Bythopirellula goksoeyrii: one gene and its partners. The protein of the gene in region 3 binds, or shares a complex with, the protein of the main gene of each other region. Links are inferred from orthologs where the notes say so. Each region holds a gene or a part of one and is shown on either strand. Other genes may lie near its edges.

Region 1 (3,159 bases), 5.1 Mb from region 3 along the record:
ACTAGCGCCTCCGAGCCCATCGTTAGCGCTGCTCAATTCAAGGAGCGGATTGCTCCTCGTCGACAGCAACGGCCATTGGTAATCCTCGATCTAGCAGTGCCACGCGATTTCGATCCCGCAATCAGCCGTGAACTAGGGGTCTATCTGTACTGCATTGACGATCTTCAACAAGCGTGTGACCGCAATCGGGCAGCGCGGGCGGCAGAACTTCCTGCTGCCGAGGAAATTGTCCGCGAGGAAACTGCACGGTTTGTAGCCGATGCCCACCTGCGTGCGACTGCCCCAGTAATCACCGGATTAAGGGAAGGTCTACATCGTCCTAAAGAAGCGGAACTCGAACGTCTGTTCCACAAGTTGCCTGAATTGGACGATCAATCGCGTGAGGAAATTCGTCAGTTTGCGGACCGGCTGGTCAATAAGCTACTGCATCCCCCGTTAGAATCACTCCGCGATGCATCACGCAATGGCACCCATCATGGGCTACTGGATGCGCTGCGACGATTGTTCAAGTTGGAAGACTGAATCTTTAGCCGTCCCCATGGCAGAACCAGAGACGCCGTGTGCCGCGTTGCAGCACGGCTAGCAGCCGCTACTCGTCTTCTTCGTCCTCGTACTCATATTCGAATTCCTCGTCGGCTTCGAGGTCATCGTCTTCGTATTCTTCATCTTCCTCATCGACGTCGGCGTCTACATCTTCGTCGACCTCTTCCCACTCATCTTCGTCGTACTCTTCTTCGACTTCTTCCTCTGCATCGGGATCCTCTTCCTCGTCGTCCTCTTCGTACTCGTATTCGTACTCGTATTCTTCTTCGTCGGCATCCTCGTCGTCGACATCTTCGTCTTCGTATTCGTCGTCGTCAAAATTAAACATCGGGTTCAAGTAACGATCCAAGAGACCAAAGCGGTCCTCACCGAATAGATCTGAGACACTCGCTGTCTCGGCGAACGCAGTCGATTTTGAGGAATCAATAAGCTGCACGATTTTGCTCCTTCAACTTCTCATGATTCTGAAGATTTGAAATGCTTTGCTTTTAATTTGTTACGTAAAATGAATCGGGTCCAAGTGTAGTCATGCCAACCACAATAGGTCAACAAAAAATGAACGAAAACCCAGAATTGGACGTTATGGCGGGTGGAGGCAATTTCTGCAAGATTATCCTGCGACCCCCACGCCCTGTATTTGATCGATCGCAGGGAGTTGTTCCAAGCGGCGAAGCCCAAAAACTCGCAAGAAATTCTTGGTTGTGCCATACAGGAAAGGTCGTCCCAAGTCTTCGGAACGCCCGACAATACGCAATAAATCGCGTTCCATCAATACTTTCAGGATTTCTCCGCATTGGACTCCCCGAATGGCCTCGACTTCCGCTCGGACGACCGGCTGTCGATAGGCCACAACCGCCAAGGTCTCTAATGCCGGAGGAGAAAGCCGCATTTCCTCGCCTTCTCCGTGCAAACGCCGCAGCCAATCCGCCACGGCTGGTCGTGTGAGTAGCTGAACCCCTCCCGCGACCTCGACCACTTGGATGGCACTCGTACGCTCATCGTACTTTTTGGCCAAAGACTTGAGCAGCGTACGCGCCTCCGTTCCATCGGCAAGTCTGGCTAGCTTCGCCAGTTTTCTTGTCGAAAGCGGCTCGCGAGAGATAAAAAGGACGGCTTCGAGTCGAGCTATCTTGGCTTGATCGTCGTCTAGGGAACTCGGGTCACTGGTGTTCCCGGCTTCCCTGGAAACCTGCGAAAGCCGGAAAATCGGTGTCGGAGGGTACTCGCTGCCCGTGAGAACCGTTTGATACCGCGTCGCCGTGCTGCCTAGCAACCATCCCAAGGGACCTGAACGGGTTCTCATGGCAATCGATCTCCTAAGACCATGGGGCAAACTCAGCGCCACTGCGTGGAAGAGTGGCCGGCGTCGAGCTTGATATTTTGCCAGGAAGTCACTTCTCCGACGATTTGCCGAACTGCCGCAACCGGATCGGCATCGATAGCATCAAATTCGCGAGACATGAGGCCCTCATTACCGAAGGGAATCGAACAATGAAACCGATAGAGATTTCCCTCGGTGCCCCAATGGGCCAGGGAATAATCGGCTGCACCCAGTTTGCGAAGGAGGGAGAAATGGGGTTCTAGCTGGCTCGCGAGATCGTCGGACGCAGACACTTTGGCCTCCGGTGATGGAAGCGTTGCTGAAACCAAGGAGATCGGAGAGGAGGCGGGGATAGTAGATTCGGTTTTCGGTGCGTCGTACTGAAATCGGACGGCTTCGTCGCCTTGATCTCGAACTGGCGCTTCGCTAAAGCGGGGTGCCACTTTGGCTTGGTCCCAAGCCTGTTTGGCTTGAATTGGTTGCTGCCAGCCCAAGGCATCCCGAGCGACATCAACGAAGCGATTGACCACTTTCTGGGCGCCGGTGGGGAGCGGGCCGTAATAGATCCAGGCGGCTGGTAGACCTACCAATGTTAAGAGCATCACGCTGGCACGAAAAAAAACCGTCATGGCAACTCATCCTTAAGTGCAAACCGAGAACAGGAGAACGCGCGTATCCATTCGGCGATCCTGGGTCGGCAATCGTAGTCCCTAGGGAAAACTGGCGGCAATGGCAGAATATGGGCTACTGCTAGCAAGTGCCGTAAGGCCACAGGCAACCTCTCAGTAGGAGGCCGGAACCGCGCTATCGCTTGTACTGCCCTACGAACTCCGTTCCAGGCAAGGCAAGATGTCGTATATTGCAGGAATGAGCGAATCGATTTATCTCGATAATAACGCCACCACGCCGATGCTGCCGGAGGTAGCGGACGCGATTCACGAAGCGTCACTGCGCTATGGGGCGAATCCTGCGAGCCAGCACCGCGCGGGGCAGGAGGCACGGCGAGCATTGGAGAATGCCAGGGAGCGGATTGCTGAGTTGCTCGGGGGCAAGACTTCGGGCATGGATGCGGATCGGCTGATTTTCACGAGCGGGGGTACCGAAGCGAATAATTTGGCACTACTAGGGGTACTCGGCGGGCTCTCGCCGGGGCATTTGATTACTTCGGCGATTGAGCATCCAGCAGTACTAGGGCCAATTGAGCAACTGGAGCGGCAAGGGTGGCGAGTGACTCGCATTGGGGCAGATGGCAATGGAGTCGTGCTGGTCGACCAGCTACGTGATGCTATCTGTGC
Region 2 (4,408 bases), 600 kb from region 3 along the record:
CAAGATGAGGATTCTCTTGATCGTGCCTGAAAAGGCCACCCCACGGGATGGGTACTGGCCCTGCGGCGACATTCAGTAGGCCGGAACAAGCCGTGCGCAGTTCCGGCATGAAGTAGGAATACGCGATGTCGCGTCGATTCATTGGCAATGCCGGAACAGCGCTACCGCTCGTTCCGGCCTACAGGCAGATAGCTGCCCGATCAAGCCGCTTGCCCCGATTGGCGAATCTGCCCATCAGCACTGACATCCTCGAATCTCACGGAAACGTGTTTCGAGATGCCTGATTCCTGCATGGTAATGCCGTAGAGGGTGTCGGAGCAGGACATGGTGCGTTTGCTGTGGGTAATGACGATGAATTGGGTGGACGACATGAATTCACGCAATACATCCACGAAGCGGTCGATGTTTGCTTCATCAAGTGCTGCATCCACTTCATCGAGCACACAGAAGGGAGTTGGGCGACTGCGGAAAATTGCTAGCAGGAGAGCCACGCAGGTCATGGTCCGTTCACCACCTGATAAGAGCGACATGCTACGTGGTTGTTTTCCAGGGGGACGAGCGACGATCTCGATGCCGCATTCGAGTACGTCTTCAGTCTCACTCTCTTCGATGATAATGTCCGCTTCGCCTCCACCAAACAGACTTCGATAGAGTTCTTGGAAGTGTCCCCGCACCAGTTCCAAGGTCTGCACAAAAATGTCGCGGCTTTCCGCATTGATGTTGAGAACCAACTGCTCCAGCCGAGTTTTGGCCAAACGAAGGTCCTGGTATTGTTTCGCCAAAGAGGCGTGGCGTTCCTCAATGGCCTCTAGCTCGCTGAGTGCCTCAAGATTGACTGGACCAACGCCCGAGAGCTGTTCACGCAAGGTGCGAATCTCCGCTTCGACTGCAGCACGATCCGAGATTTCCACGGGGGGCTCGGTGACTGCCAGCATGGCAATATCGAGGCCGTAGTCCTCAGCCAGTCGTTCTGCAATTTCTTTTCGCTGGCCATCTCCTTGCTGGTGCCGGTGATCGAATTGCTGAAGACGAGATTGCTTTTCCAATAGTTGTGAGCGAAGCGATTCGGCATTGCGGCTTGAGGTAGACCGCTCCTTGCGAAGTTGCTCGAGGCGGCTGTTCCATTCGAGGAGTTCATTGGTAAGGCGGTCTTTCTTACCATAGAGCTCTGCCAACTCGCTGGTAAGGTCGAGGACCGACTGCCTGAGCGATTCTTGTTGCGTGCGGCAGACGACCGCTCGTTGCCTAGTTTCCGCCAAGGCTTGGTCATGCTCCTCGTGGTCCCGGCGAAGCTGTTCCATCTGATGGCGGAGACCATCGCGGCGTTGTTCGCTACGGGCCAAGGCAACGCGGATGTCCGTGAGGCTCGGTTGGAGACCCGTGACCTGCTGTTCCAGTCGAGTGGCTTGCTCCGTGTATAAATTAAGTTGGTGCTGGAGTTGTTCTTGACTCACATGCCGATTGGCGAGTTGGCTCTTCACATCGGCCATTTCATTGGCTGCTGCGGTCGCCTTCTCATCGGCAGCTTTGAGCTGAGCTTCTGCTTCGGCAAGCGTCTCATTCGCCCTGTCAAGACGGTCACGCGCCGATGCGACCTTCATCATGGACTCGTTGACCGCACGAGTTGCCTTCTCTTGCTGGGCACTCAATTTCGCAAGGTTCTGTTCATCGGACTGGACGGCGGATTCCAAATCCGAACAGTGTTCCTGCTGGGAGAGAATTTTGTGCTGCATGTCCCGGATTTCGTCCACAAGGGCGCGTAGCTCACTACGGCGGGACAAGAGTCCCATCGAGGCTTGACGAGGTCCAACCGTTAGCGTGCCATCTGCGGAGAGCACTTCCCCCACAGCAGTGACGAAGTTTAGCCCTCGCCCGATTCCTTTGGACAAGCTAAAAGCCGTCTTGAGTGAGTCTACGAACCAGTGCCGAGCTAGCAGCCTTCGAGTAAGTGGAGCCAGGTCCGGAGCGATTTCGACGAATTGGTCAGCACGGCCAATTATTCCGGGCTCATCAGAGAGATCAATTCGATCAACGGCGCTAGCGGGCGACGGCACATCGAGTCGCAAGAAACTCGTGCGACCGAGCCAATCCGCCTCAGCCATTTCCACCATGCGGGAATCGACTTGCTCGATCACCAAGCAGTTCGCACGTTCTCCTAAGGCAATTTCGACGATCGACGCCGTATCGGCATCAACATGCAATAGATCGGCAACTACACCTCGCACCTTGCCAAAGGGTCCGTCTGGCTCTGCCTTGGCCAAGCGCAACACTTCTTTGGTTCCGGCACTCAAACCGTCCAGTTGCCGCTCCAACTCCTCAAGCACGAGGGAGCGTTCTTTGGCACCGCTAAGCCGACCCTTGAGATCTGCAAGGGCTGCCTGTGATTTAGCCAACTGGCTACGGTGTTCACGAAGTTTCTCCTGGGTAGCAAGAAGTTCTTGCTGGGTTTGTTGAGCAATTCCCTCCTGTTGGCGCAGCAGATCGTTGGCGATGGCAAAATGGCCACTCGACTCTGCCTTTGCTTCTCTGGCTTCGTCGGCTTCAACGCGATTTCGATCTCCCGTTGCAACCGCCTCGGTATGCTGAGATTCTAAGACATGAATGCGGTGTTCAAGCTGGGTGGCTTCACGAAAGGCCTCCGTTGTCTTGCTTCGACAAGCAGCTAGGTCACTACGACATTGAGCCAATGCCTCCTGGGCAAGATTCAGTTCCGCCTGCCGTTCTTTTGCCTGGCCTTCGAGTTCACTGTATCGTGTTTCGGACTGCTGCAGCTGGGCACTTGTTTCAGCGACCAATTGCTGAGCACTGCCGGCACGGGTGCTCATCGAGAGCAACTGTTTCTCAAGCCGCTGAGTCTCCTCAACAAGTTCATCCCCTCGGGCGAGTTGGCTACGACGCAAGGATTCATTCTGGGCAATTCGTTCTCTTACCGAAGTTGCCTGGGAAGTGGCCTCGTGGGATTGAGCCTGCAGGTTGTCGGTCGCTTTTTCCACAGACTGTAATTCTTCGTCGTGAATTGCAACTGCCTTTCGGACTTCATCCACTTCGGCACGCAGGGACTCCGCTTCTCGCTGAGCAATTTCAAGGTTTTCTGACAGTTTTCGCCAGTCGGCCAAACCAACTTGAGTTCGCAACTCACGAAGGCGGTCAGAGAACTCTTTGTATTTGCGTGCCCTCCCCGCTTGGCTTCTTACGCTCCGCAAGCGTGATTCGAGTTCTTCGACGATGTCAGAAAGTCGCAGCAGGTTTTGTTCGATTCGCTCCAGTCGACGGGTCGCTTCTTGCCGCTTGAGCTTGAAGCGGCTTACCCCGGCTGCTTCTTCGAAAATCAATCGCCGCTCTTTCGCAGAAGACTGCAAGAGGGCATCAACCTTGCCTTGCTCGATGATACTGTAGGCACCCGTCGTAACACCGATACCCGCGAAGATTTCGCGGATATCGCGCAGGCGGCAGACTTCACGATTCAAGAGGTATTCCGCTTCGCCACTACGCAGAACGCGTCGTGTGACATGCACTTCTTCTTCGTCGACATCCAGAATGCGAGCTGAGTTATCAAAGGTAAGCGTTACTTCAGCGGCATTCGCCTGCTTACGACTCCGCGAGCCACTAAAAATGACATCCGTCATCTCCGAGCCACGCAACGCTTTGGCACTCTGACTCCCTAGCACCCACTTGATTGCGTCGACAACGTTTGATTTCCCCGAACCATTGGGCCCCACCACCGCCGTGATGCCGCTGGGAAATTCCAGCCGCGTACGGTCGGCAAAGCTCTTGAAGCCGTTGAGTTCTAAGGCTTTAAGCATGGTGATGTAAAAGGAATGACTGGGGAATCTGCGAAAGAAAATAGCGACGAAGTGTAACAGAATGCCGCACTCCCCTGGAGGGCAGAACCCACTGCATTTATGGACCTGCTAGCAGCAAAAAACCGTTGAAAATGCGCTATTTGCGGCATTATGCGAGGTATACTGGGATAGGCGAATTCTCCGCCAACCATATTATAAAGAACTCAATGAGGCCGAATTCATGCGATTGTATTCCAACATGATTGCCCTGCTACTTGCCACTGTTTGGTGCCCGACAGTGGCCGCCCAGGAATCAATTCCTGCAGACGACCACCAAAATGTATACCGCCTCACCCCCAGAGACGACAACACAGGGCTTGTTCTGGTTCCGCCGAGTGAGATCAAGCCCGGGTATGCCTACTATTTCTATTCTTCCGTGCTCAAGCGACGCGTGTGGGGATTTGCCACAGAAGAGAACACTTTTGAGTATGCCTTTGGTGAGGGAACGATTTTACCCACGAGCCGATTCGATCTAAGACTCTCTGAACAAGATCAAGAAAGAATCTTGGAAGAGCGAGTTCCTCGACTGAAGCAAGATATCGAAGGCTTGGGCAGGTCCCCTGCTG
Region 3 (3,081 bases):
AAGTCGCGAGCGGTGGTAGTCGCCCAATTCGCCGGTGAAGACTTGTGTCTTATGGGCTAACCGACGGAATGCGCTCGAATGCACGATGCGATCTCGGTCCCGCTGGAAGGGACTGCGATACGGGTGCGCCTGCTCCGGGTGCGCCCGCCCTGCGGAGTTTTCGCTGTGCATTGCGTAGGGTGCCAACAGAGCAGCTTCACGATTCATCGTTGGCCTCACTTGCCCCGCTCAAGACTTCCCATACCGCTTCGAGGGACTGCGGTATCACACGCGTGCCTGCTACTGTGGACATGAAATTGTTGTCGCCCGACCAGCGAGGTACGAGATGCCAATGCAAATGGCCAGGAACCCCCGCCCCCGCCACCCGGCCCAGATTGAGCCCCACATTGAATCCTTCAGCAGAGAGTTGTGTGCTAAGTATCTTGGTGAACGTAGAGAGGGCATCCATTGCAGCCAGATGTTCTTCGGACGTGAGGGAGTGCAACTGACCTACATGCCGCAAGGGAGCAACCAGCAAGTGGCCATTGGTGTACGGGTAGCGATTCAGCATCGTCAGAATACCCGTACCTCGCGTAACGACCAGATTCTTCCGATCAGCCGCTACTTGGTCGGCGTACGTTGCCGCCGCCCGACAGAGAAAGCAAGTCTCCTCCGAACTTGGCTGCCACTGTTGAGGAGCCAGCTGCGGCTCTTGGGTAGCATCGCTGCCGGCCACATAGCCTATTCTCCAAGGTGCCCAGATTCGCTGCTCGTCCATTTTGTTGTCGCTTAGTACTTCATTCAGCCGCATCGCGCTAGCGACCGGTTTGTTTAAAACACGTTTCTTTCGAGGAATTTAGGCCCTCACACTGCTGGCAGCAAGACCGGCTCAACAAACCTAGCCAACGTGGACTGGTGCCCCATGGCAGGAATCGCCATAATCCCGGCCCTCTCCACCTCTGACCATTATAGGCATTTCATGCGATTTCGCGTTCAGCTCGACTTGTTTGCTGGTCCGATGGACCTCTTGTGGTATCTCGTGCGCAAGCAAGAACTGGACATCATGGACATTCCAATTGCCCGGGTCACCGAGCAGTATCTGGAAATGATAACCGTGCTGGAGCAGATCGACGTCAATGCGGTTGGCGATTTCCTGGAGTTGGCGACCCGGCTCATGGAAATCAAATCGCGGATGATCTTGCCCCGGCACGAGGAGGAAGAAAAGGAGGAAAGCGAAGTCGAAGATCCCCGGCAAGACATCGTGCAACGTCTGCTGGAGTACAAGAAGTACAAGGATGCCGCCAGTATGCTGGCCGAGCGCGGCCAACTCTGGCAGCGGCGGTTTGCCCGACGCGCGAACGACTTGTCCACAGGTGGAGTCGATCCAGCAGAGCAGCCAATTCACGAAGTCGAGATGTGGGACCTCGTCAGTGCTTTCGCCCGAGTGGTACGAGACAACGCGGTCACAAAGCCTTCAGCGATTCGGTATGACGACACCCCGATCGAAGTCTACATGGACCGCATTCGAGAACGATTGACGATCGAGCCGAACATCGCCTTCACAAGTCTCTTCCACGCCGACATGATCCGCTCGCAATTGATCGGCATCTTTCTGGCTGTGTTGGAGCTTATTCGTCATCACAACATCCAGGTCGCACAACAAGATCTGTTCAGCGAAATCTGGATATCTGCTAAAGCGGGCGATACGGAAGTGACTCAGGCGGCAGCGTAGGGCACTGCCATGCCCGATTTGCTGCCACCTTTCCCGAATCAACTTGCCCGTTTAACATGGGGGATTCTGAACCGTATCCTGCAACGAATCCCTCCATGATCGAAAACGCCCCCGTACAAACACTTGTCCACGACGGACTCACGATCGAGGGCTATTCTCGTGCCGCCGTGCAGACCTATTGGCGAGTTCCGGAACTGAAGATCGGCTTCGACCTGGGTGCCCAGCCGTGGTCGTTTATGGGGACTGAGACTTGGTTTGTATCGCATGGGCATCTGGACCACATCGCGGCGTTGCCAGTGTATGTGGCTCGGCGACGCATGATGAAGATGGAGCCGCCACGCATTTACATGCCGCCCGAAACCATTGATCCGATGCAACGGATCATGCGGCAGTACACTCGGCTTGATCGGGGGCGGATGCCTTGCGAATTGCTTCCTGCTCAGCCCGGAGATGAAATCGAGCTCAGTCGCGAGTTGGTTGTGACCGTCTCGGCCACAAAGCACACGGTCCCTTCGCTAGGCTATCTCGTGTGGGACCGGCGGCACAAACTCAAAGCTGAATACCAGGGAATGGCCGGTGAACAAATCCGCGATATTCGACTTAGCGGTCAAGAAGTCACCGAAGAACAGCGTCGGCCGCTGGTTGGATATCTGGGTGACACGACCCCACAAGGCCTCGACAATTGCCCGGCGATGTACGACGCCAAAATCCTGATCTGCGAGATGACCTTCGTTTCGCCTGAGCATCGCAAAGAACGGATTCACAAGTTCGGCCACATGCATTTGGACGATTTTGTCGAGCGGCGAGAGCGTTTCCAGAACGAACTGATTATTGCTTCCCACTTGAGTACACGATATCACAGCAACGCAGTTCATCGTCACGTGGAACGTGCCCTGCCCGACATGCTCGATGGTCGGTTGAAGCTGTGGCTGTGAGCCTTTGTTGCTGATTGAGCAGCTATCTTGGATCATCTACAATAGTTGTAGGCTCGCGAGGACCTTGTGAGATACCTTTTTCAGTGTTTGTCAGTCTAGCTATCAAATGTTTGCTCCTCAGTTTCTGGGGGATTTCTTGCGCCATGAATCGAGCTCATGGCGCAGGCGAAGTCCGGTCAATGGAGATCATCGTTCTCGATAAAGTTGGCAAGTCATTGCCAGATGCCAAGGTTCTGGTAGCCATGACGGGCGCAGAAGTTCCCTTGAAACTCGACTCTCAGGGGAAAGGCATATTGGAGCTTCCGGAAGGAGCAGATATATCCCTGCACCTAACAGTCCATGCTGCACATTCTGTCCCGGTAGAAGTTCATTGGTATGGCGAGCAGCTGCCTACTGATCTTACCATTCGCATGCAAAAGGGCTTGCCTATTGGGG

The links. Proteins that work in one complex are often made in the same cells at the same time.
Region 1: Pr1d_RS05535 (region 3) and scpB share a complex: the UniProt entries of both Bacillus subtilis proteins name them as parts of the cohesin-like complex. The link is inferred for Bythopirellula goksoeyrii from one-to-one orthologs.
Region 2: the proteins of Pr1d_RS05535 (region 3) and smc are in contact, whole or in part, in a crystal structure (PDB 3ZGX), measured with the Bacillus subtilis proteins. The link is inferred for Bythopirellula goksoeyrii from one-to-one orthologs.

Annotation. Positions count from the first base shown.
Region 1 is NZ_CP042913.1:6,469,106-6,472,264, forward strand. What follows is about bases 1-2,933. They hold scpB (SMC-Scp complex subunit ScpB), read right to left. Parts: upstream 1,847-2,933; coding sequence 1,154-1,846; downstream 1-1,153. Other genes in these bases: hemA (glutamyl-tRNA reductase), read left to right, coding at 1-522; Pr1d_RS25930 (hypothetical protein), read right to left, coding at 590-979; Pr1d_RS25650 (hypothetical protein), read right to left, coding at 1,879-2,493; Pr1d_RS25655 (cysteine desulfurase family protein), read left to right, coding at 2,714-2,933. Also shown: more of Pr1d_RS25655, read left to right, coding at 2,934-3,159. UniProt on the Bacillus subtilis protein: Participates in chromosomal partition during cell division. May act via the formation of a condensin-like complex containing Smc and ScpA that pull DNA away from mid-cell into both cell halves.
Region 2 is NZ_CP042913.1:1,981,795-1,986,202, reverse strand. What follows is about bases 1-4,182. They hold smc (chromosome segregation protein SMC), read right to left. Parts: upstream 3,804-4,182; coding sequence 201-3,803; downstream 1-200. Other genes in these bases: Pr1d_RS07905 (hypothetical protein), read left to right, coding at 4,024-4,182. In the rest of the region: more of Pr1d_RS07905, read left to right, coding at 4,183-4,408. UniProt on the Bacillus subtilis protein: Required for chromosome condensation and partitioning.
Region 3 is NZ_CP042913.1:1,378,711-1,381,791, reverse strand. What follows is about bases 84-2,834. They hold Pr1d_RS05535 (segregation and condensation protein A), read left to right. Parts: upstream 84-958; coding sequence 959-1,711; downstream 1,712-2,834. Other genes in these bases: Pr1d_RS05525 (carboxypeptidase-like regulatory domain-containing protein), read left to right, coding at 2,790-2,834; Pr1d_RS05530 (MBL fold metallo-hydrolase), read left to right, coding at 1,807-2,646; Pr1d_RS05540 (HIT family protein), read right to left, coding at 197-757; dgt (dGTP triphosphohydrolase), read right to left, coding at 84-207. Also shown: more of dgt, read right to left, coding at 1-83; more of Pr1d_RS05525, read left to right, coding at 2,835-3,081. UniProt on the Bacillus subtilis protein: Participates in chromosomal partition during cell division. May act via the formation of a condensin-like complex containing Smc and ScpB that pull DNA away from mid-cell into both cell halves.